4 regions of the Serratia marcescens subsp. marcescens ATCC 13880 genome follow, and region 4 is predicted to be linked to each of the others. Evidence: riboswitches for the same ligand, from Rfam matches in the RefSeq annotation. Region 4 holds a riboswitch; each other region holds the start of a gene.
The links. Region 4 has a riboswitch for thiamine pyrophosphate ahead of thiB (thiamine ABC transporter substrate binding subunit). Riboswitches for the same ligand answer to the same signal wherever they lie in the genome.
Positions count from the first base shown of each region.

Region 1: linked by a shared signal. The riboswitch ahead of thiC (phosphomethylpyrimidine synthase ThiC) and the one ahead of thiB (thiamine ABC transporter substrate binding subunit) in region 4 are both predicted to bind thiamine pyrophosphate.
Region 2: linked by a shared signal. The riboswitch ahead of thiM (hydroxyethylthiazole kinase) and the one ahead of thiB (thiamine ABC transporter substrate binding subunit) in region 4 are both predicted to bind thiamine pyrophosphate.
Region 3: linked by a shared signal. The riboswitch ahead of J0F90_RS15580 (TenA family protein) and the one ahead of thiB (thiamine ABC transporter substrate binding subunit) in region 4 are both predicted to bind thiamine pyrophosphate.

Region 1 is NZ_CP071238.1:295,313-300,074, reverse strand. It holds gene nfi (deoxyribonuclease V) at 1-346, opposite strand, end outside; gene hemE (uroporphyrinogen decarboxylase) at 356-1,420, opposite strand; gene nudC (NAD(+) diphosphatase) at 1,459-2,226, opposite strand; gene J0F90_RS01370 (Rsd/AlgQ family anti-sigma factor) at 2,328-2,831, shown strand; TPP riboswitch at 2,871-2,995, shown strand; gene thiC (phosphomethylpyrimidine synthase ThiC) at 3,110-4,762, shown strand, end outside.
Region 2 is NZ_CP071238.1:3,804,897-3,809,658, reverse strand. It holds gene J0F90_RS18230 (FUSC family protein) at 1-704, opposite strand, end outside; gene mdtN (multidrug transporter subunit MdtN) at 709-1,746, opposite strand; gene J0F90_RS18220 (YtcA family lipoprotein) at 1,757-2,020, opposite strand; gene J0F90_RS18215 (TetR/AcrR family transcriptional regulator) at 2,238-2,852, shown strand; TPP riboswitch at 2,944-3,040, shown strand; gene thiM (hydroxyethylthiazole kinase) at 3,076-3,867, shown strand; gene thiD (bifunctional hydroxymethylpyrimidine kinase/phosphomethylpyrimidine kinase) at 3,867-4,667, shown strand; gene J0F90_RS18200 (inhibitor of vertebrate lysozyme family protein) at 4,752-4,762, shown strand, end outside.
Region 3 is NZ_CP071238.1:3,251,007-3,255,768, forward strand. It holds gene J0F90_RS15570 (SDR family NAD(P)-dependent oxidoreductase) at 65-799, opposite strand; gene J0F90_RS15575 (LLM class flavin-dependent oxidoreductase) at 813-1,835, opposite strand; TPP riboswitch at 1,985-2,087, shown strand; gene J0F90_RS15580 (TenA family protein) at 2,150-2,833, shown strand; gene J0F90_RS15585 (ABC transporter ATP-binding protein) at 2,830-3,570, shown strand; gene J0F90_RS15590 (ABC transporter permease) at 3,567-4,334, shown strand; gene J0F90_RS15595 (ABC transporter substrate-binding protein) at 4,370-4,762, shown strand, end outside.
Region 4 is NZ_CP071238.1:758,064-762,825, reverse strand. It holds gene J0F90_RS03525 (MFS transporter) at 1-139, opposite strand, end outside; gene sgrT (glucose uptake inhibitor SgrT) at 294-467, opposite strand; gene sgrR (HTH-type transcriptional regulator SgrR) at 558-2,219, shown strand; TPP riboswitch at 2,257-2,375, shown strand; gene thiB (thiamine ABC transporter substrate binding subunit) at 2,433-3,419, shown strand; gene thiP (thiamine/thiamine pyrophosphate ABC transporter permease ThiP) at 3,395-4,762, shown strand, end outside.

The DNA.
Region 1 (4,762 bases), 460 kb from region 4:
CGCCAAGGCGCCGCGGATGTGAAACGCCGTGGCCATCAACGAAGATCAGCCCCGGTTTTTGCCGCAGCTGCGCCCAGGCGGCCAGCAGCGCCGGGTATTCGCGAAACGACAGGAAACCCGGGATATAAGGCATGACGGTAGCGATGCGCGCCACCTGATACTCCACCAGCTCCAGCGACGGATAGCGCAGGATGGCGATGGCGGCGCGCGTCACCGCGCCCTCTTGCTCGAAGCCCACATCGGCGCCGGCGATGAACGCCGGCGGTTCGGCCGGCAGATCGTCGTAGCGAATGACTTCAGCGGCGCGCCGCAGCTGTTCGGCGCGCAGAGCCGCCATATCGGTCACATCGGATCCTTAACGGTGGTATTTCGCCGACTGCGCGTGTACCGCCTCGACGAAGGCCCCGGCGTGCTCCGGCGGCACATCCTGATGGATGCCGTGGCCCAGGTTGAACACATGACCGTTGCCGTGGCCGAAACCGGCCAGAATGGTCTCCACTTCGTCCGCGATGCGCGCCGGAGAAGCATAAAGCATCGACGGATCCATATTGCCCTGCAGCGCCACTTTGTCGCCCACGCGCCGACGCGCGTCGGCGATATCGGTGGTCCAGTCCAGCCCCAGCGCATCGCAGCCGGTGGCGGCCATCGCCTCCAACCACTGCCCACCGCCTTTGGTAAACAGCGTCACCGGCACGCGGCGGCCGTCATTTTCACGCAGCAGGCCATCGACGATCTTGTGCATGTAGTGCAACGAGAACTCGCGGTAATCGCGCCCGGTCAGCACGCCGCCCCAGGTGTCGAACACCATCACCGACTGCGCGCCGGCCTTGATCTGGGCATTGAGATACAGGATCACGCTGTCCGCCAGCTTGTCCAGCAACAGGTGCAGCGTGGCCGGTTCGGCATACATCATCTTCTTCAGCTTGGTGAAGGCCTTGCTGCTGCCGCCCTCAACCATATAGGTAGCCAGCGTCCACGGGCTGCCGGAGAAGCCGATCAGCGGCACTTCGCCCTTCAGCTCGCGGCGAATGGTGCGCACCGCGTTCATCACATAGCCCAGCTCCACTTCCGGATCGAACACCGGCAGTTTGTCGACGTCGGCGCGGCAGGTGACGGGGGAGCTGAAACGCGGGCCTTCGCCGGCTTCAAAGTACAGGCCGAGCCCCATGGCGTCGGGAATGGTGAGAATATCGGAGAACAGGATGGCGGCGTCCAGCGCATAGCGGCGCAGCGGCTGCAGCGTAACCTCACAGGCCAGCTCCGCGTTCTTGCACAGCGACATGAAATCACCGGCCTGGGCGCGAGTCGCCTTGTACTCCGGTAAATAACGACCGGCCTGGCGCATCATCCATACGGGGGTCACATCCACCGGCTGGCGCAACAGCGCGCGCAGGTAACGATCGTTCTTCAACTCAGTCATTTATGGGGCTCCCTTAATAATCTGCCGGCCATTGTACATTATTCTGCCCGGCACAGCGCCACGGTGTCCTCAATCAACCGGCGCGCCACGGTGCCGGGCGGCGGCAACAGCGGCAGTTGGTCGTAACGATACCAGCCGGCATTGAGCAGCTCCTTGGGATCGTGGCGAATCTCACCCTGGTGGTAATCGGCCATAAAGGCCATCATCAGCGAGTGCGGAAACGGCCAGGGTTGTGACGTGACGTAGCGCAGGTTCTTGATTTCAATATTGCTCTCTTCCATCACTTCGCGCGCCACCGCTTGCTCCAGCGTTTCGCCCACTTCGACGAAGCCGGCCAGCACCGTGTGAATGCCGCCGCGATGGCGCACGTGCTGCGCCAGCAGGATCTGATCCTCGCGCCGAATGGCGACGATCACGCAGGGCGCGATCTGCGGGTAGTAGCGTTCTTTGCAATGGCCGCACAGGCAGGCGCTTTCGGTGCGGCTGAGGTGCATCTCATGGCCGCAGTAGCCGCAATAGCGATGGGAGCGGTAGAAGTCCGCCAGCTGCACGCCGCGCCCGGCCAGCTGGAACAGACCGCGATCCTGATCCAACAGCTGACGCACCGATCCCATCTCCCGCGGCATCGCCTGGCGCACCAGCCAGACCGGCGCGCCCTCCCACTCACCGATGACGCGCGCCATATGGCCCTGCAGCCCGAGGGCGGCGGCAGTCCCCGACGGCAATTCACCGTTCGGTAACCAAAGTTTGCTTTCATGGCTGACGATCCACCAGCCGTTTTCATTGCCCGTTAATGCAAGTTCCATATCGTTGTTGCACAACCTCAGCTTCACTGGCACTCTACAAATCGGCTTTGTTACATTTTAATAACTTACCGGTTACTTTTGTTACTTACACGGAGTCAAACATGCTCAACCGTTTGGAAAGGCTGACTCAGCGCGTTGGCGGTAGTAATGAATTAGTTGATCAATGGCTTCAGGCCCGCAAGCAGTTGCTGGTCGCCTACTGCACGCTGGTAGGCCTCAAACCGAATAAAGAAAAGCATACGCCGCTGAATGAAAAAGCGCTGGAGAACTTTTGCCACAACCTGGTGGATTACCTCTCCGCAGGGCATTTTCATATCTATGACAGAATTATCAAACAAGTGGAAGGCGCAGCCAGTCCGAAAATGTCGCTGGCGGTGAACATCTACCCCAAGCTGTGGGCCAATACCGAACAGATCATGGCGTTCCACGATCGCTATACCGAAGTGGATATCGATCAGGAAGTTTGTCTGGAATTCCACCAGGCCTTGTCGGATATCGGCGAAACGCTGGCGGCGCGCTTTGCGCTGGAAGATAAGCTGATCCAACTGGAAGCGGAAGCCGCGCAGCAACCGCTGCCGGACCAGACACTGGATCCGGCGCGTTAAAATTTTATAGTTTTTTTTCTTATCCCTCCTATACTGGGGGGCATCTTGTCGGAGTGCCTAGCGCCTGATTTGTTCATCGAATCAGCCAGGCTGAGACCGTTAATTCGGGATCCGCGGAACCTGATCGGGTTAATACCCGCGAAGGGAACAAGAGTAATCTATCGCCACAGGCACGGCCTTCCCCTTGCGGGCGCCCTGCCTTATCGGCCACCATCATTACTCCCTCCGAGCTCCAGACAAGCAACTTTCCCAACCCAACACACTGGTAGGAACTTGCTATGTCTAACGTTAATCCACCGCGCGCCCGTAAAGCGCAACGCGAAGCCGCCCAGCAGTTTATCGACACGCTGCAAGGCATGGCTTTCCCAAACTCACGCCGCATCTACCTGCAGGGCTCGCGCCGCGATATCCAGGTGCCGATGCGCGAAATTCAGCTCAGTCCGACCCTGGTCGGCGGCAGCAAAGATAGCCCGCAGTATGAACCCAACGAGGCGATCCCGGTATATGACACCGCCGGCCCCTACGGCGATCCGCAGGCCAAGCTCGATGTGCACGCCGGCCTGGCCAAACTGCGTGCCGGCTGGATCGACGCGCGCGGCGATACCACGACGCTCAGCGGTGCCAGCTCCGGCTTCACCCAGCAGCGGCTGGCGGACGAGGGGCTGGATCACCTGCGCTTCGAGCATCTGCCGCTGCCGCGCAAAGCGCTGCCGGGCAAGCGCGTGACCCAGCTGCACTATGCCCGCGCCGGTATCGTCACCCCGGAGATGGAGTTCATCGCCATCCGTGAAAACATGGGGCGCGAACGCATTCGCGGCGAAGTACTGCGCCATCAGCATCCGGGCCAGGGCTGGGGCGCCAACCTGCCGGACAACATCACGCCGGAGTTCGTGCGCCAGGAAGTGGCCGCCGGCCGCGCCATCATTCCCGCCAACATCAACCATCCGGAGGCAGAGCCGATGATCATCGGCCGCAATTTCCTGGTGAAGGTGAACGCCAATATCGGCAACTCGGCGGTCACCTCGTCGATCGAAGAAGAGGTGGAGAAGCTGGTGTGGTCCACCCGCTGGGGCGCAGACACCGTGATGGATCTCTCCACCGGCCGCTATATTCACGAAACCCGCGAATGGATCCTGCGCAACAGCCCGGTGCCCATCGGCACCGTGCCGATCTACCAGGCGCTGGAGAAGGTCAACGGCGTGGCGGAAAACCTCACCTGGGAGATGTTCCGCGATACGCTGCTGGAACAGGCGGAACAAGGGGTCGATTATTTCACCATCCACGCCGGCGTGCTGCTGCGCTACGTGCCGATGACCGCCAAACGCCTGACCGGCATCGTGTCCCGCGGCGGCTCGATCATGGCCAAATGGTGTCTGTCGCACCATCAGGAAAACTTCCTCTATCAGCACTTCCGCGAAATCTGCGAGATCTGCGCCGCCTACGACGTTTCGCTGTCGCTCGGCGACGGCCTGCGCCCCGGCTCGATTCAGGACGCCAACGACGAGGCCCAGTTCGCCGAGCTGCATACGCTGGGCGAGCTGACCAAAATCGCCTGGGAATACGACGTGCAGGTGATGATCGAAGGCCCGGGCCACGTGCCGATGCAGATGATCCGCCGCAACATGACCGAAGAGCTGGAACACTGCCACGAAGCGCCGTTCTACACCCTCGGCCCGCTGACCACCGATATCGCCCCGGGCTATGACCATTTCACTTCCGGCATCGGCGCGGCAATGATCGGCTGGTTCGGCTGCGCCATGCTGTGTTACGTCACGCCGAAAGAGCACCTCGGCCTGCCGAACAAAGAAGACGTCAAACAGGGCCTGATCACCTACAAGATCGCCGCTCACGCCGCCGATCTGGCCAAAGGCCATCCGGGCGCGCAGATCCGCGATAACGCCATGTCCAAGGCGCGTTTCGAATTCCGCTGG
Region 2 (4,762 bases), 2.1 Mb from region 4:
ATCAGCGCCAGATAACCGGGCTCGTTGGCGCGGCAGCGATCGCTGCGCATCACCGAAAAGCGCAGCAGCTTGTGCAGCTCGGTGGCGTGCTGCGAGATGGCGCTCAGATCGCGCGTTTCGCCGCCGTTGGCCAACATAGCGCGGGTTTCGTCCAACACCGCGTTCATCCGGCCCTTTAGCTGTTTCAGCGGTTCAGCCGGCAGCAGCAGGGTATTGACGATCAGGGTGAGCAGAATGGCGTAGTTGATCGCCACCCATACCCACAGCACCAGCCGTATCACCACTTCCGCCTGCGGAGTGAGATCGACAAAGCTTTGCGTGTAGATCACCACCAGCGCCATCAGGAAGAACAGCACCCCAACCTTGGTCACCCGCATCAGGAACACGCTGAGGAAAAACAGCGCGCTGGAGAGCAGGATGCGCAGCATCGGGTAGTCGTAGGTGAATTTCAGCACCAGGATAGCGGCGCCGATCGCCAGCGTGGAGCTGACGAAAAACAGGATGCCGATTGCGCGGGTGATCACGATATTGGACTGCGTGATAAAGAAGACAGCGATCAGCGACAGCGCCAGCCACGGCACCTGCAGCGTCTGCGAGATCACGATGGCGATCGCGCTGGAGAGCAGGGCGCGGATCACCAGGTTGATGCGGCTGTCCGAAGGGCGCAGCTCGTCGATCAACTGGGACAGCCAGCCGTGAGACATCGTTTTATTCTTCATGGCGCAGGTTCAGCTTGGCCACCGCCGAAGCGCCCACGCGGAACAGCGCCGGGTTGGGGGCTTCTACCGCGATCTTGACCGGGAAGCGCTGCGAAACGTGCACCCAGTTGATGTTGCGCGACACGTTGGGCAGCCCGCCCAGCACTGTGCCGCCGTCGTCGGGCTGCACGCCGTAGCTGATCGATTCCACCTTGCCGCTGAAGGTCTGGCCGGCGTCGCTCATTAAATACAGCGTGGCCGGCACGCCGGGATGCACGCCTTTCAGGTCGGTTTCGCGGAAGTTGGCGACCACGTACCAGTGGCGGGTGTCGATCAGCGTGAACACCGGTTTGGCGCTGGAGGCATATTGGCCTACGGTGGTTTTCAGGGAGGCGATGCGGCCGTCGAACGGCGCTCTCACCTCGGTGAACTCCAGGTTCAGTTTGGCGATGGCGATGTCGGCCTGCACTTCGGCACGCTGCGCGACCAGGGCTTCGACGCCGCTGACGGCGGCTTCCGCCTGTTTCGCCTGCAGCAATGCGGCCTGCAGTTCCGCCTGCGCCGAGCGCTGGGAGGTGCGGGCGGTTTCCACTTCTTCCGCCGAAACGTAGTTCTTGCCGAGCAGCTTCTGCCGGCGGTTGAGGGTGTCGGTCGCCTGCGCCACCAGCGCCTGCGAGCGTTTGACGATGGCGTTCATCGATTCGGCGTTGTACTGCTGCGCGTTGACCGAACGCTGCGTCAGCTTGATCTGTTCATTCAGCGTGATCAGGCGCGCTTCGCTGGCCGCCAGCGCGTCCTGGTAAGGGCGCGGATCGATGCGGAACAGCAGATCGCCTTGCCGCACTTCCTGGTTGTCGCGGATCGGCATCTCGATGATGCGGCCGTTCACCTCCGGCACTACGTCGATGGTGTCGGCATAGGCGTAGGCATCGTCGGTAGTGGGGGCGTTTTCCACCCGCCAGACGACGACGGCGGCCACGATGAGCGTCAACGCCAGGATGGTAAGCACCAGCAGTCTGCGCTTGTTGGAGGTTTGTGGTTGGGTCATGGCGTCAGTCTCAGTGGGGGAAAACCAGTAACCAGGTCAGCATGGCGATCAGCGCGGTCAGCGCCGGATACGTCAGCAGCTGCGGCGCCAGCCAGGCGCGTTTTTCCGGGGTGCGCAGCAGCAGGTGGATCGCCACCATGCCCGCCACGCCGCCGCACAGGCAAAACAGCCAGTCGGGGAACGAAGCGCCGAACACCACCATGGACGGTGCCGGCGAGCACCCGGTGAGCAACAGCGCGGTCAGGCAGGTGATAAGCAGTTTTTTGTCGGGCATAGGGCGTTCTCTGGCGATTGGCTTGGTCGACGGGCCGAATGAAATGACTCTTTTTCAGTGAGTGAGGTCACTGTTTGTCACCCCCATGCTTGCGCAAGGGGAAACTAGAATAAATACTCTACTCTAAACTAGAGGGGTTAATCTAGTTTTTTGTGTCACCCTGCCTTCGCGGCGGCAAATGGGTATAATGCGTTGATGACAGCGGGCAGAAACGAATATGCAAATCGACGAACACATCACCGGGCGAGAGCCGCAGCAGGAAAGAGGGCGGCAACGCGTACAAACCATTCTGGATTCAGCGGCGGCGATCGTGGCGCAGGATGGCCTGGCGGCGCTCAGCATGCAGCGGCTGGCCAAACACGCCAAAACCTCCATCGGCTCGATGTATCACTTTTTCCCCGATCGCCACGCGGTGATCAAGGCGCTGGCGGATCGGCACACCGAATCGATCGAGGCGCTGGTGCGCGACATGGCGCTGGCCAGCGACGACGAGTGGCGGCGCCTCTCCGCTGAAGCGGTGATCCAGCGGCTGTTTTCACCCTATGCGCAGTACCTGCGCGAGCACGCCGACTACCTGCCGGTGATGCGGGAAATGAACCTGCCGGACGAAAAGTCCAGCTTCCTGGCGCTGATCGCCCGAGTGCTGCAGCTGCGCCGCCCCGAGACCGCCGAGGCGGAGATCCTGCAGCAAACCCGGCTGTTGCAAAGCCTGGTGGCCGGCACCTTGCATCACATCTTCAAAACGGCGCCGCAGAGCGTGGCATTTACGTTGGCGGAGCTGCCCGGCGTGCTGAGCCTGTATCTGGCGGGAAAAGAGGGCAACATCGCTTAGGCGCGAGCGAATTTATTCGCTTGTTTGTCCGCGCCGCCGCTGGCATGATCCCGCTCAGGGATTAACGCAACGTTGATCACAACCTATTGATTTTCATGACTCGGGGTGCCCTTCTGCGTGAAGGCTGAGAAATACCCGTATTACCTGATCTGGATAATGCCAGCGTAGGGAAGTCACGGCCGCCCAACCGGCGCCGCCTTCTTGAACGCCGGTTGGGAGGAATATGATCGCTCGACCTGATGCACTACCCGGCGCTCGCGCCGCGGCCTGCCTGACTCAATTCCAACAGCGGCCTCCGCTGATCCACTGCCTGACCAACGAAGTGGTGCAATCGCTGACCGCCAACGTGCTGCTGGCGCTCGGCGCCTCCCCGGCGATGGTGGTGGAGCCGCAAGAGGCGGCGCAGTTCAGCGCGTTGGCCGACGGCCTGCTGATCAACGTCGGCACCCTCAACGCGCTGCGTGCCGAATCGATGCGCGCGGCGGTGGCCGCCGCCAATCAGGCCGGCAAGCCCTGGACGCTGGATCCGGTGGCGGTTGGCGCGCTCTCCTACCGCACCGCCTTCGCCAAACAGCTGCTGGACGAGAAACCGGCGGCGATACGCGGCAACGCCTCGGAAATCATGGCGCTCAGCGGGTTGCTGGCCAGCGGCCGCGGCGTGGACAGCGGCGACGATTCCTTGGCGGCATTGCCCGCCGCGCGTGAGCTGGCGCAGCGCAGCGGTGCGGTAGTAGCGGTCACCGGCGCGGTGGATTACGTCACCGACGGCCAACGCGATTGGGCGATCGAAGGCGGCTCCCCGCTGATGACGCGGGTGGTGGGCACCGGCTGCGCGCTGTCGGCGGTGGCGGCGGCGTTTTGCGCCCTGCCGGGCGATCGCCTGGACAACGTGGCGGCCGCCTGCCGGGTGATGTCCCACTGCGGCGGCCTCGCGGCCAGGCAGGCCGCCGGGCCGGGCAGCTTTACGCCGGCGTTCCTCGACGCCCTGTATCAGCTGCGCGGGGAGGATCTGTGATGAAACGCATTAACGCGCTGACCATCGCCGGCACCGATCCCAGCGGCGGCGCCGGCATTCAGGCCGATCTGAAGGCCTTCTCGGCGCTTGGCGCCTACGGCACCTCGGTGATCACCGCGCTGGTGGCGCAGAATACCCGCGGCGTGCAGTCGGTGTATTACATCGATCCGGCGTTTGTCGCCGCGCAGCTGGACTCGGTGTTTAGCGACGTGCGCATCGACAGCGTCAAGATCGGCATGCTGGCCAACGCCGATATCGTGCAGGCGGTGGCCGAACGGCTGCGCCATTACCGGCCGGAATTCGTGGTGCTGGACACCGTGATGCTGGCGAAAAGCGGCGATCCGTTGCTGGCCCCGGAGGCGGTGGCGTCGATTCGACGCGAGCTGTTGCCGCTGGTGTCGATCATTACGCCGAACCTGCCGGAAGCGGCGGCGCTGCTGGCGTGCGCGCCGGCGGAAGATGAAGCGCAGATGCGCGAGCAGGGGCGGGCGCTGCTGGCGATGGGCTGCCGAGCGGTGCTGATGAAGGGCGGCCACCTGAGCGAAAGCGAGAGCCCGGACTGGCTGTTTACCGCCGAAGGCGAGCAGCGCTTTACCGCGCCGCGCGTCGCCACCCGCCATACCCACGGCACCGGTTGCACGCTCTCGGCCGCGCTGGCGGCGCTGCGTCCGCGCCATGCCGACTGGGCGGCCACGGTGGCCGCCGCCAAGGGCTACCTGCAACAAGCGCTGCAACAGGCGGATACGCTGGAAGTGGGGCACGGCATCGGGCCGGTGCATCATTTTCACGCCTGGTGGTGAGTCAACTTTTTGCCGCAACCGTGGTCTGACTAGTTCAGGCCCGGTTTTATGGGCGAAACCTGATTTAACCTAGGGAGAAGGACTATGACGGGACA
Region 3 (4,762 bases), 2.5 Mb from region 4:
GGTTCACCCTGCGGGCATAAAAAAGCCCGCCGATAATCACCGGCGGGCCAGGAAGGAACGGCCATCAAGCCTGCGGCAGGTGCACCCCGCCGGCGCGCGCCAATTGCGCCAGCAGCGCCGTTTGAAACGCCTCATCGTGCACCGCCGCGTGAGGTTCAAACCGCTGCTGGTGGTGCCAATAGCCGCCGGACGCCAGGGCCTGCGGTTCATCGCTGGTCACCAACCACGCCTGCGTCACATGCCCCAGCGCCAGATCGTCGGGCGCGTCCGCGCCGCCCATTTTGGTCGGCACCCAACCGGGATCGACCGCGCTGCTGATCACGTCAGGCCACAGGCGCGCCACGGCGGCGGCCAGCGCGGTGACGAACAGCTTGCTGTCCGAATAAGAGCCTGCGGCGCCGCCAAGCCAATCCACGCCGTTCAGTTCCGACACACCGTCAAAGTGCATACTGCTGCTCAGATAGACGATACGCTTGGGGCGTTCGATCAGGGCCGTCAGCAGATAAGGCGCTATGACGTTCACCGGCATCACCTGCGGCCCGGTAAACATGCCGGCATTGTGGATCACCGCGTCCGGGCGGCCGAGGCGATTGACCTGCTCGGCGAGCTGCCGGATCTGCTGCACATCGGACAGATCGCCGTTCGCCGCCTGCGCGCCCCGATCCAGCAAATCGCGCACCGCGGCCAAACGGCCAGGCTCACGCGCATGCAGGATCACCTGATGCCCTTCGTCCAACAGCGTTTGCGCGGCGGCGCGGCCCAGCCCGTCGACCGAGCCGGTAATGAAAATGCGTGACATGCCACTCCTCCGTTTAGCGCCAGCCGAGCGCCGGCGCGACATGGGTTAAAATCGATTCGATGACGTGCGCGTTGTAATCCACGCCCAGTTGGTTAGGCACGGTCAGCAGCAAGGTATCCGCTTCGGCGATGGCCTCGTCCTGCGCCAGCTGCTCGATCAGCACATCCGGCTCAGCGGCATAGCTGCGGCCGAAGATCGCCCGGGTCTGCGCGTCGATATACCCCAGCTGATCGCCCTCCTTGCCGCCGCCGCCGAAGTAGTTGCGATCCCGCTGATCCACCAGCGCGAAGATGCTGCGGCTCACGGAAACCCGCGGCTCGTGCGGGTGGCCCGCCTCTTGCCAGGCGGCGCGATAGGCGCGGATCTGCTTGGCCTGCTGGATGTGGAAGGGCTCGCCGGTCTCGTCATTCTTGAGCGTCGAGCTTTGCAGATGCATGCCCAGCTTCGCCGCCCAGACAGCGGTGGCGTTCGAACCGGCGCCCCACCAGATGCGATCGCGCAGCCCGGCGGAAAACGGCTCCGGCCGCAGCAGCCCAGGCGGATTCGGGAACATCGGCTGCGGATTGGGTTCGGCGAACCCTTCACCGCGCAGCGCTTCCAGGAACACTTCGGTATGGCGGCGGGCCATGTCCGCGTCGGTCTCGCCGTCGGCCGGGGCATAGCCGAAATAACGCCAGCCGTCGATCACCTGCTCCGGCGAACCGCGGCTGATGCCGAGCTGCAGCCGCCCGCCGGCGATCAGATCCGCCGCGCCGGCGTCCTCCACCATGTACAGCGGGTTTTCATAACGCATGTCGATCACGCCGGTGCCGATCTCGATGCGTTGGGTTTTGGCGCCGATGGCGGCCAACAGCGGGAACGGCGATCCCAGCTGGCGCGCGAAGTGGTGCACGCGAAAATAGGCGCCGTCCGCCCCCAGATCTTCGGCGGCGACCGCCAGATCGATGGACTGCAGCAGCGCATCCGCTGCGGAACGGGTGCCGGACTGGGCGGAAGGCGACCAGTGGCCAAACGAGAGAAAACCAATTTTTTTCATCGGGCATCATCCTCAGAGGCAAAACATGGGCCTACAGTGACAAAAACCGCGCGCTCTGCGCCAGCAAAATCGCCCCCGATCGCACTAAACGAACCGATTGCCGCCGCGCCGCCCGGCGATTGTAATCAAAAAACAAATGTCGTATAACAAGCAGCTCCGAGGGGTGTCCTGTTACGGGCTGAGATGGCGCAAGCCGAACCCTTTGAACCTGATCTGGGTCATGCCAGCGAAGGGACGGTTAGGCAACAATGCGATCACCCGTTGCCTGTTCATACCCCAGCGTGCCCGGATCTCCACTGACTCAAGGAGGTCCCATGTCCATCACTACCCTGTTCGAAAGCGGTCTTTACGGCCGGCTGCGCCGCCATGCCGGCAGCCACTGGCAAGATTACGTCGATCATCCGTTTCTGCAGCAGCTGGCCGCCGGCACCTTGCCTGAACGCGCTTTTCGCCGCTACCTGACCCAGGACTATCTGTTTCTGCTGCACTTCGCCCGCGCCTACGCGCTGCTGGTCAGCAAGCTGCGCACTCTGCCGGAGATGCGCGCCGCCACCGCCTCGCTCAACGGCATCGTCGCCGAACTGCCGCTGCACGTGGCCTACTGCGCCGAATGGGGGCTGAACGAAGCGCAGATCGCCGCCCAGCCGGAAGCGGCGGAAACCATGAACTACACCCGTTACGTGCTGGATATCGGCCATGCAGGCGACGCCCTCGATCTGCTGGCCGGCCTGCTGCCCTGCGTGGCCGGCTATGCCGAAATCGGCCTGCGGCTGCTGCACGATCCCGCCACTCAGATGGAGGGCAATCCTTACGCCTCCTGGATCCGCAACTACGGCGACGAGGGCTATCTGGCCGGCGTGCGCGCCGCCATCGAACTGCTGGAAACCGTTGGTCAGCAGCGCGGCGCACAGGGCCGCTTCACCGAGCTGGCGCAGATTTTCACCACCGCCACCCAGCTGGAGTCGGCATTTTGGCAGATGGGGCTGAACGCCTCATGACCTCCCCGCTTCTCCCGCCCGGCATCCAGGTGCGGGATCTCAGCCTGCGTTTCGGTCAGCAAATCGTCTTCGACCGGCTGAGCTTCGACATCGCCGGCGGCAGCTTCGTCGCCCTGCTCGGCGCCAGCGGCGCCGGCAAAACCAGCCTGCTGAAGATCATCGCCGGCCTGGCGCAGGCCAGCTCTGGCTCGGTGACCGGCAGCGACGGCCTGCCGATCGCCGGGCGCATCGCCTACATGGGGCAAAAAGACCTGCTCTACCCGTGGCTGACCGTTGAAGAGAACGTCGCCCTCGGTTCGCGGCTGCGCGGCGAAGCGCCGGATCAGGCGTGGACGGCGCACCTGCTCGAACGCGTAGGCCTGGCCGCGCATGGCCGCAGCCTGCCCGCCTCGCTGTCCGGCGGCATGCGCCAGCGCGCCGCCATCGCCCGCACGCTCTACGAACGCCAGCCGATCGTGCTGATGGACGAACCTTTTTCCGCGCTGGACGCCATTACCCGCGCCGAGATCCAGAGCCTGGCCGCCGAGCTGCTGGCGCAAAATACCGTGCTGTTGATCACCCACGATCCGATGGAAGCCTGCCGCCTGAGCCACCGGCTGCTGGTGCTGTCTCCCTGGCCGCTGGGCCTCGACGATACTCACCGCATCAGCGGGCTACCGCCGCGCGCGCCGGATGACGCCGACCTGCTGAAAAGCCAGGCCGAGCTGCTGCAGCAACTGGTGAGGGCGGCGCAATGAATATCGCCAAAGAGCGTGGACTCACCCGCCTGCGGCGCGGGCTGACGGTGTTCGTCGGCCTGCTGCTGCTGTGGTGGCTGGCGGCGCAAAGCGGCATTCCGGCCTTTCTGCTGCCCACGCCGGGCGCTGTGGCGCAGGCGCTGTGGGACGGGCGCGGCTATCTCGCCTGGCACACGCTGGTCACCGCTTCGGAGATCGTCAGCGGGCTGGTGCTCGGCGTGTTGCTCGGTGCGGCGCTGGCGCTGTGCATGATTTTCTCGCCGCGCCTGCAACGCTGGCTGATGCCGCTGGTGCTCACCAGTCAGGCGATACCGGTGTTCGCCCTGGCCCCGCTGCTGGTGCTGTGGTTCGGCTTCGGCATGAGCGCCAAGGTGGCGATGGCGGTGCTGGTGATCTTCTTTCCGGTGGTGTCGGCCTTTTTTGACGGGCTGCGCCGGGTCAACAACGACTATCTCGATCTGGCGCGCACGATGCGCGCTTCGCGCTGGGCGCAGCTGCGGCACGTGCGGCTGATGGCGGCGCTGCCGGCCTTCGGCTCCGGCCTGCGCATGGCCGCCGCGGTCGCGCCGATCGGTGCCATCATCGGCGAATGGGTCGGCTCGGCCGAAGGGCTGGGCTACGTGATGCTGAACGCCAACGCGCGCATGCAGACCGACGTCTGCTTCGCCGCGCTGTTTATTTTGGTGCTGATGACCGTGCTGCTGTGGGCCGCGGTGGATGCGCTGCTGCGGCGCCTGATCGCCTGGGCGCCGGAAAACGAGTGATGATTGCAACCATAACCAGGGATAAAGGAACGACCATGATCAAACAAACCGTTTGCGGGCTGCTGCTGGGCGCCGCCCTCACAGGCCAGGCAGGCGCGGCCGACAAGCTGACGCTGGTGCTCGACTGGTACATCAACCCCGATCACGCGCCGATTATGGTGGCCGAGCAGATCGGCGCCTTCAAGGCCGCAGGGCTGGACGTCAAGATCGTGCCGCCGTCCGATCCGGCGCTGCCGCCGCGGCTGGTGGCCGCCAAACAGGCCGACCTCGCCATCACCTATCAACCACAGTTGCACTTCTTCGCCGATCAGGGTCTGCCGTTGATGCGCGTCGGCACGCTGATCAACACGCCGCTGAATACGGTGATCGCGCTGGATAAAAACATCACCTCGCCGGCGGATCTCAAGGGCAAAACGGTAGGTTACTCG
Region 4 (4,762 bases):
GCACTTTGACTTCGGTGGTCAGAAACAGACTGAGCGTCGGCGTCAGCAACGCGCCGGCGATGCCGGAGAGAAAAGCGATCAGCAGGAAGGCGGCGAAGATGGGGTTAATGCGCAGTGACAACCGGCTCAGGCGTTGCATATCGTCTTCCCTGACCTCAAAGCAGAAGAAAGAACCTTAGGCCACGACGAGGAAAAAGCAAGCGCATCGCCATGACCGCGCATAAAAAAACCAGTGGGTCGCCCCACTGGCTGGTGAAACAGCACCATTACTCAGAAACTTGTTGCCGCAGCCCCTACAGGTGCTCGCGATACTGCTTATCGGTCATCTCTTTAATGTCCCATTGCGTCAGGTGCGCCAGCATCGCCAGCCGCGCCTGTTCGGGCACCACGCTCAGCCAGTCGGCGCGCTGGCGGCGCACCGCGCTGAAATAGCGCTGATAGAACGATTTGGATAAGAAAGCTTTCATGATTACGCCCTCCCCTTTCATTGATGAAAATTATCGGCGTAATATAGGGAAAGAAAAATTGACGAGTTGAAGCGGGAGTGTTCCTCTTTTATGTCCACGTCCAGATTGCAGCAGCAGTTCATCCGCCTGTGGCAGCGCTGCCACGGTGAAACCACCGACACCACGCTGCAGGATCTGGCGGAGGTGCTCAGCTGCTCGCGGCGCCACGTGCGCTCCCTGCTGAGCGCCATGCAGCGGGAAGGCTGGCTTACCTGGCAGGCGGAGTCGGGGCGCGGCAAGCGTTCGCGGCTAACCTTCCACTACACCGGCCTGGCGCTGCAGCAACAGCGGGCCGAGGAGTTGCTGGAACAGGATCGCATCGATCAGCTGGTGCAACTGGTGGGCGACAAAAACGTGGTGCGCCAGATGCTGCTGTCGCAGCTGGGGCGCAGCTTCCGCCAGGGGAAGCACATCCTGCGGGTGCTCTACTACCGGCAGTTGTACAATCTGCTGCCCGGCTCGGCGCTGCGGCGTTCGGAAACCCATCTGGCGCGCCAGATCTTCAACGGCCTGACGCGCATAAATGAGGAAAACGGGGAACTGGAGTCCGATCTGTCTCACCATTGGCAGGCGCTGACGCCGCTGCACTGGCGGTTTTACCTGCGCCCGGCGATCCATTTTCATCACGGCCGCGAGCTGGAGATGGCGGACGTCATCACATCCCTCTCGCGTCTGACCGCGCAACCGCTGTTCTCGCATATCGAGAGCGTCACCTCGCCGACGCCGTTCGTTATCGACGTGCATCTGCGCAGCCCCGACCACTGGCTGCCCTGGCTGCTGGGCAGTGTGCAGGCCATGATCCTGCCGCGTGAATGGCGCGAACTGCCGGATTTCGCCCGCCATCCGGTCGGCACCGGCCCCTACCGCGTGGTGCGCAATCTTCCCAGCCAGATGAAGATCCACGCTTTCGACGACTATTTCGGCTACCGGGCGCTGATCGACGAGGTGAACATCTGGGTGCTGCCGGAGTTCTCCGAAGAACTGGTGCACTCCGGCGTGCAGCTGCAGGGCGATGAAACCGGCAAAAACGAACTGGAAAGCCGACTGGAAGAGGGCTGTTATTTCTTGCTGTTCGATCAGCGCTCCCCGCTGGCCGCCGACCCCGCCATTCGCAGTTGGCTGTGCGAATTGATCAACCCCATTTCGCTGCTGAGCCGCGCCGGGCCGCTCTACCAGCGCTACTGGTCGCCGGCGTACGGCCTGCTGCCCCGCTGGCACCACAACCGCGCGCTGGCGCAGCAACCCAAACCGGCGGGATTGACCGAACTGACGATGACCCACTTCAATGAGCATTCGGAGTTTCACGCCATTCGCCAGGCGATTGAACCGCTGCTGGCGCAGCACGGCATCCGCCTGATCGTGCAAAGCGTGGATTACGCCACCTGGCACCAGGGCGACGCGCGCAGCGATCTGTGGCTCGGCAGCGCCAACTTCTATCTGCCGCTGGAGTTTTCGCTGTTCGCCACGCTGTACGAACTGCCGCTGATGCAGCACTGCATGAACGAAGATCTGGCGCAGGACGCGGCGCTGTGGCGCGCCAACCGCTTGCCGCTGGCGGAGTTCTGCCAGCGTTTGGTCAGCAACCACCAGTTGCATCCGCTGTTCCACCACTGGCTGCAGCTGCACGGCCAGCGCAGCATGCGCGGCGTGCGGATGAACACCCTCGGCTGGTTCGACTTCAAGTCCGCCTGGTTTGCCCCGCCGGAGACATAAGCGCCTTTCGCCCAAGTCGGTTAATCTTTACAATAGCGCCGTCTCAACGGGGTGCGGAGAGCCGGGCCGCCTAATAAGCCCGATTTTCCGCTGAGAGCACACCCGTCGAACCTGATCCGGTCAATACCGGCGGAGGGATTTGAGCCCAGCGAACCGGCGACGCCGCCTCGCCCCCTCAGATGCCCTTGCCCCCTTATTTTTCAGGAGTGCAACGTGGTCAAAAAATATCTGCCCTGCTTATTGCTGCTGTGCGCCGCGCCGGCGTTCGCCAAGCCGACGCTGACGGTTTACACCTACGATTCCTTCGCCGCCGACTGGGGCCCTGGCCCGGCGGTGAAAAAAGCCTTCGAAGCCGAATGCGGCTGTGAACTGAAGTTCGTCGCGCTGGAAGACGGCGTCTCGCTGCTGAACCGCCTGCGCATGGAAGGCAAAAACAGCGCCGCCGACGTGGTGCTGGGGCTGGACAACAACCTGCTGCAGGCGGCGCAGCAAACCGGCCTGTTCGCGCCGAGCGGCGTCGACACCGCCAAGCTGACGGTGCCGGGCGGCTGGCAGGACGCGACCTTCGTGCCTTACGACTACGGGTACTTCGCCTTCGTCTACAACAAAGAAAAACTGAAGAACCCGCCGAAAAGCCTGCAGGAGCTGGTCAGCGGCGACCGCAACTGGAAAGTGATCTACGAAGATCCGCGCACCAGCACGCCGGGGCTCGGCCTGCTGCTGTGGATGCAAAAAGTGTATGGCGACGAGGCGCCGGCCGCCTGGCAGCAGCTGGCGAAGAAGACCGTCACCGTCACCAAAGGCTGGAGCGAGGCCTACGGCCTGTTCCTGAAAGGCGAAGGCGACCTGGTGCTCAGCTACACCACGTCTCCGGCCTATCACCTGATCGAAGAGAAAAAAGACCTTTACGCCGCCGCCACGTTCAGCGAAGGCCACTACCTGCAGGTGGAAGTGGCGGGCAAGCTGAAAGCCGCCAAACAGCCTGAGCTGGCCGAGCGCTTCATGCAGTTCATGGTGACGCCGGCATTCCAGAACACCATCCCGACCGGCAACTGGATGTACCCGGTGATCAACACCCCGCTGCCCGTCGGTTTTGAGCAGATGAACGTGCCGCAGACCGCGCTGCAATACAGCGCCGAAGAGGTGGCCAAACAACGCGGCGGTTGGATCCGGGCATGGCAAACCGCCGTCAGCCGCTGATCCCCCGTTGGCTCTGGCCGGGGCTGCTGGCCGCCGGCGTGATCCTGCTGGTCGCCGCACTGGCGATGGGCTCACTGTGGCGTCACGCGCCGGACAGCGACTGGCGCGGCCTGTGGCAGGACAGTTACCTGTGGCACGTGGTGCGCTTCACCTTCTGGCAGGCGCTGTTGTCGGCGCTGATTTCGGTGCTGCCCGCCGTTCTGCTGGCGCGTGCGCTCTATCGCCGCCGTTTCCCCGGCCGGCAGCTGCTGCTGCGGCTGTGCGCCATGACGCTGGTGCTGCCGGTGCTGGTGGCGGTGTTCGGCCTGCTCAGCGTCTATGGGCGCCAGGGCTGGCTGGCGACGCTGTGCGGCTGGCTGGGCGTCGAGTATGGCTTCTCGCCCTACGGGCTGCAGGGCATTCTGCTGGCGCACCTGTTCTTTAACCTGCCGCTGGCCACCCGCCTGTTGCTGCAGGCGCTGGAGAACATTCCGGTGGAGCAGCGCCAGCTGGCCGCCCAACTGGGTATGAACGGCTGGCAGCAGTTCCGCTTCGTCGAATGGCCGGCGCTGCGTCGCCAGATCCTGCCGAGCGGCGCGCTGATCTTCATGCTGTGTTTCGCCAGCTTCGCCACCGTGCTGTCGCTGGGCGGCGGGCCGCAGGCCACCACCATCGAACTGGCGATCTACCAGGCGCTGAGTTACGACTACGATCTGGGGCGTGCCGCCATGCTGGCGCTGATCCAGCTGGGCTGTTGTCTCGGGCTGGTGTTGATCAGTCAGCGCCTGAGCCAGGCATTGCCGGTGGGGCATACCCACGCCCAGCGCTGGCGCAATCCGGAAGACAGCCTGTGGCGGCGCATCAGCGATTTTCTGCTGATCGCCGCCGCCCTGCTGCTGCTGCTGCCGCCTCTGCTGGCGGTGATCGCCGACGGCGCCAATCAGGCCATTGTCAGCGTGCTGCGCCAGCCGGTGCTGTGGCAGGCGCTGTTCACGTCGCTGCGCATCGCCCTCGGCGCCGGGCTGCTGTGCGTGGCGCTCACGATGATGCTGCTGTGGAGCAGCCGCGAGCTGAAACTGCGGCAGCAGCTGCACGGCGGCCAGGCGCTGGAGCTGAGCGGCATGGTGATCCTGGCGATGCCGGGCATCGTGCTGGCCACCGGCTTCTTCCTGCTGCTGAGCGATACAATTGGGTTGCCGCAGTCGCCCTATGCGCTGGTGATCCTCACCAATGCGCTGATGGCGGTGCCCTACGCGCTAAAGGTGTTGGAGAACCCGATGCGCGACCTCGCCGAACGTTACAATCCGCTGTGCCTGTCGCTGGATATCCGCGGCTGGCAACGGCTGCGGCTGATTGAGCTGCGC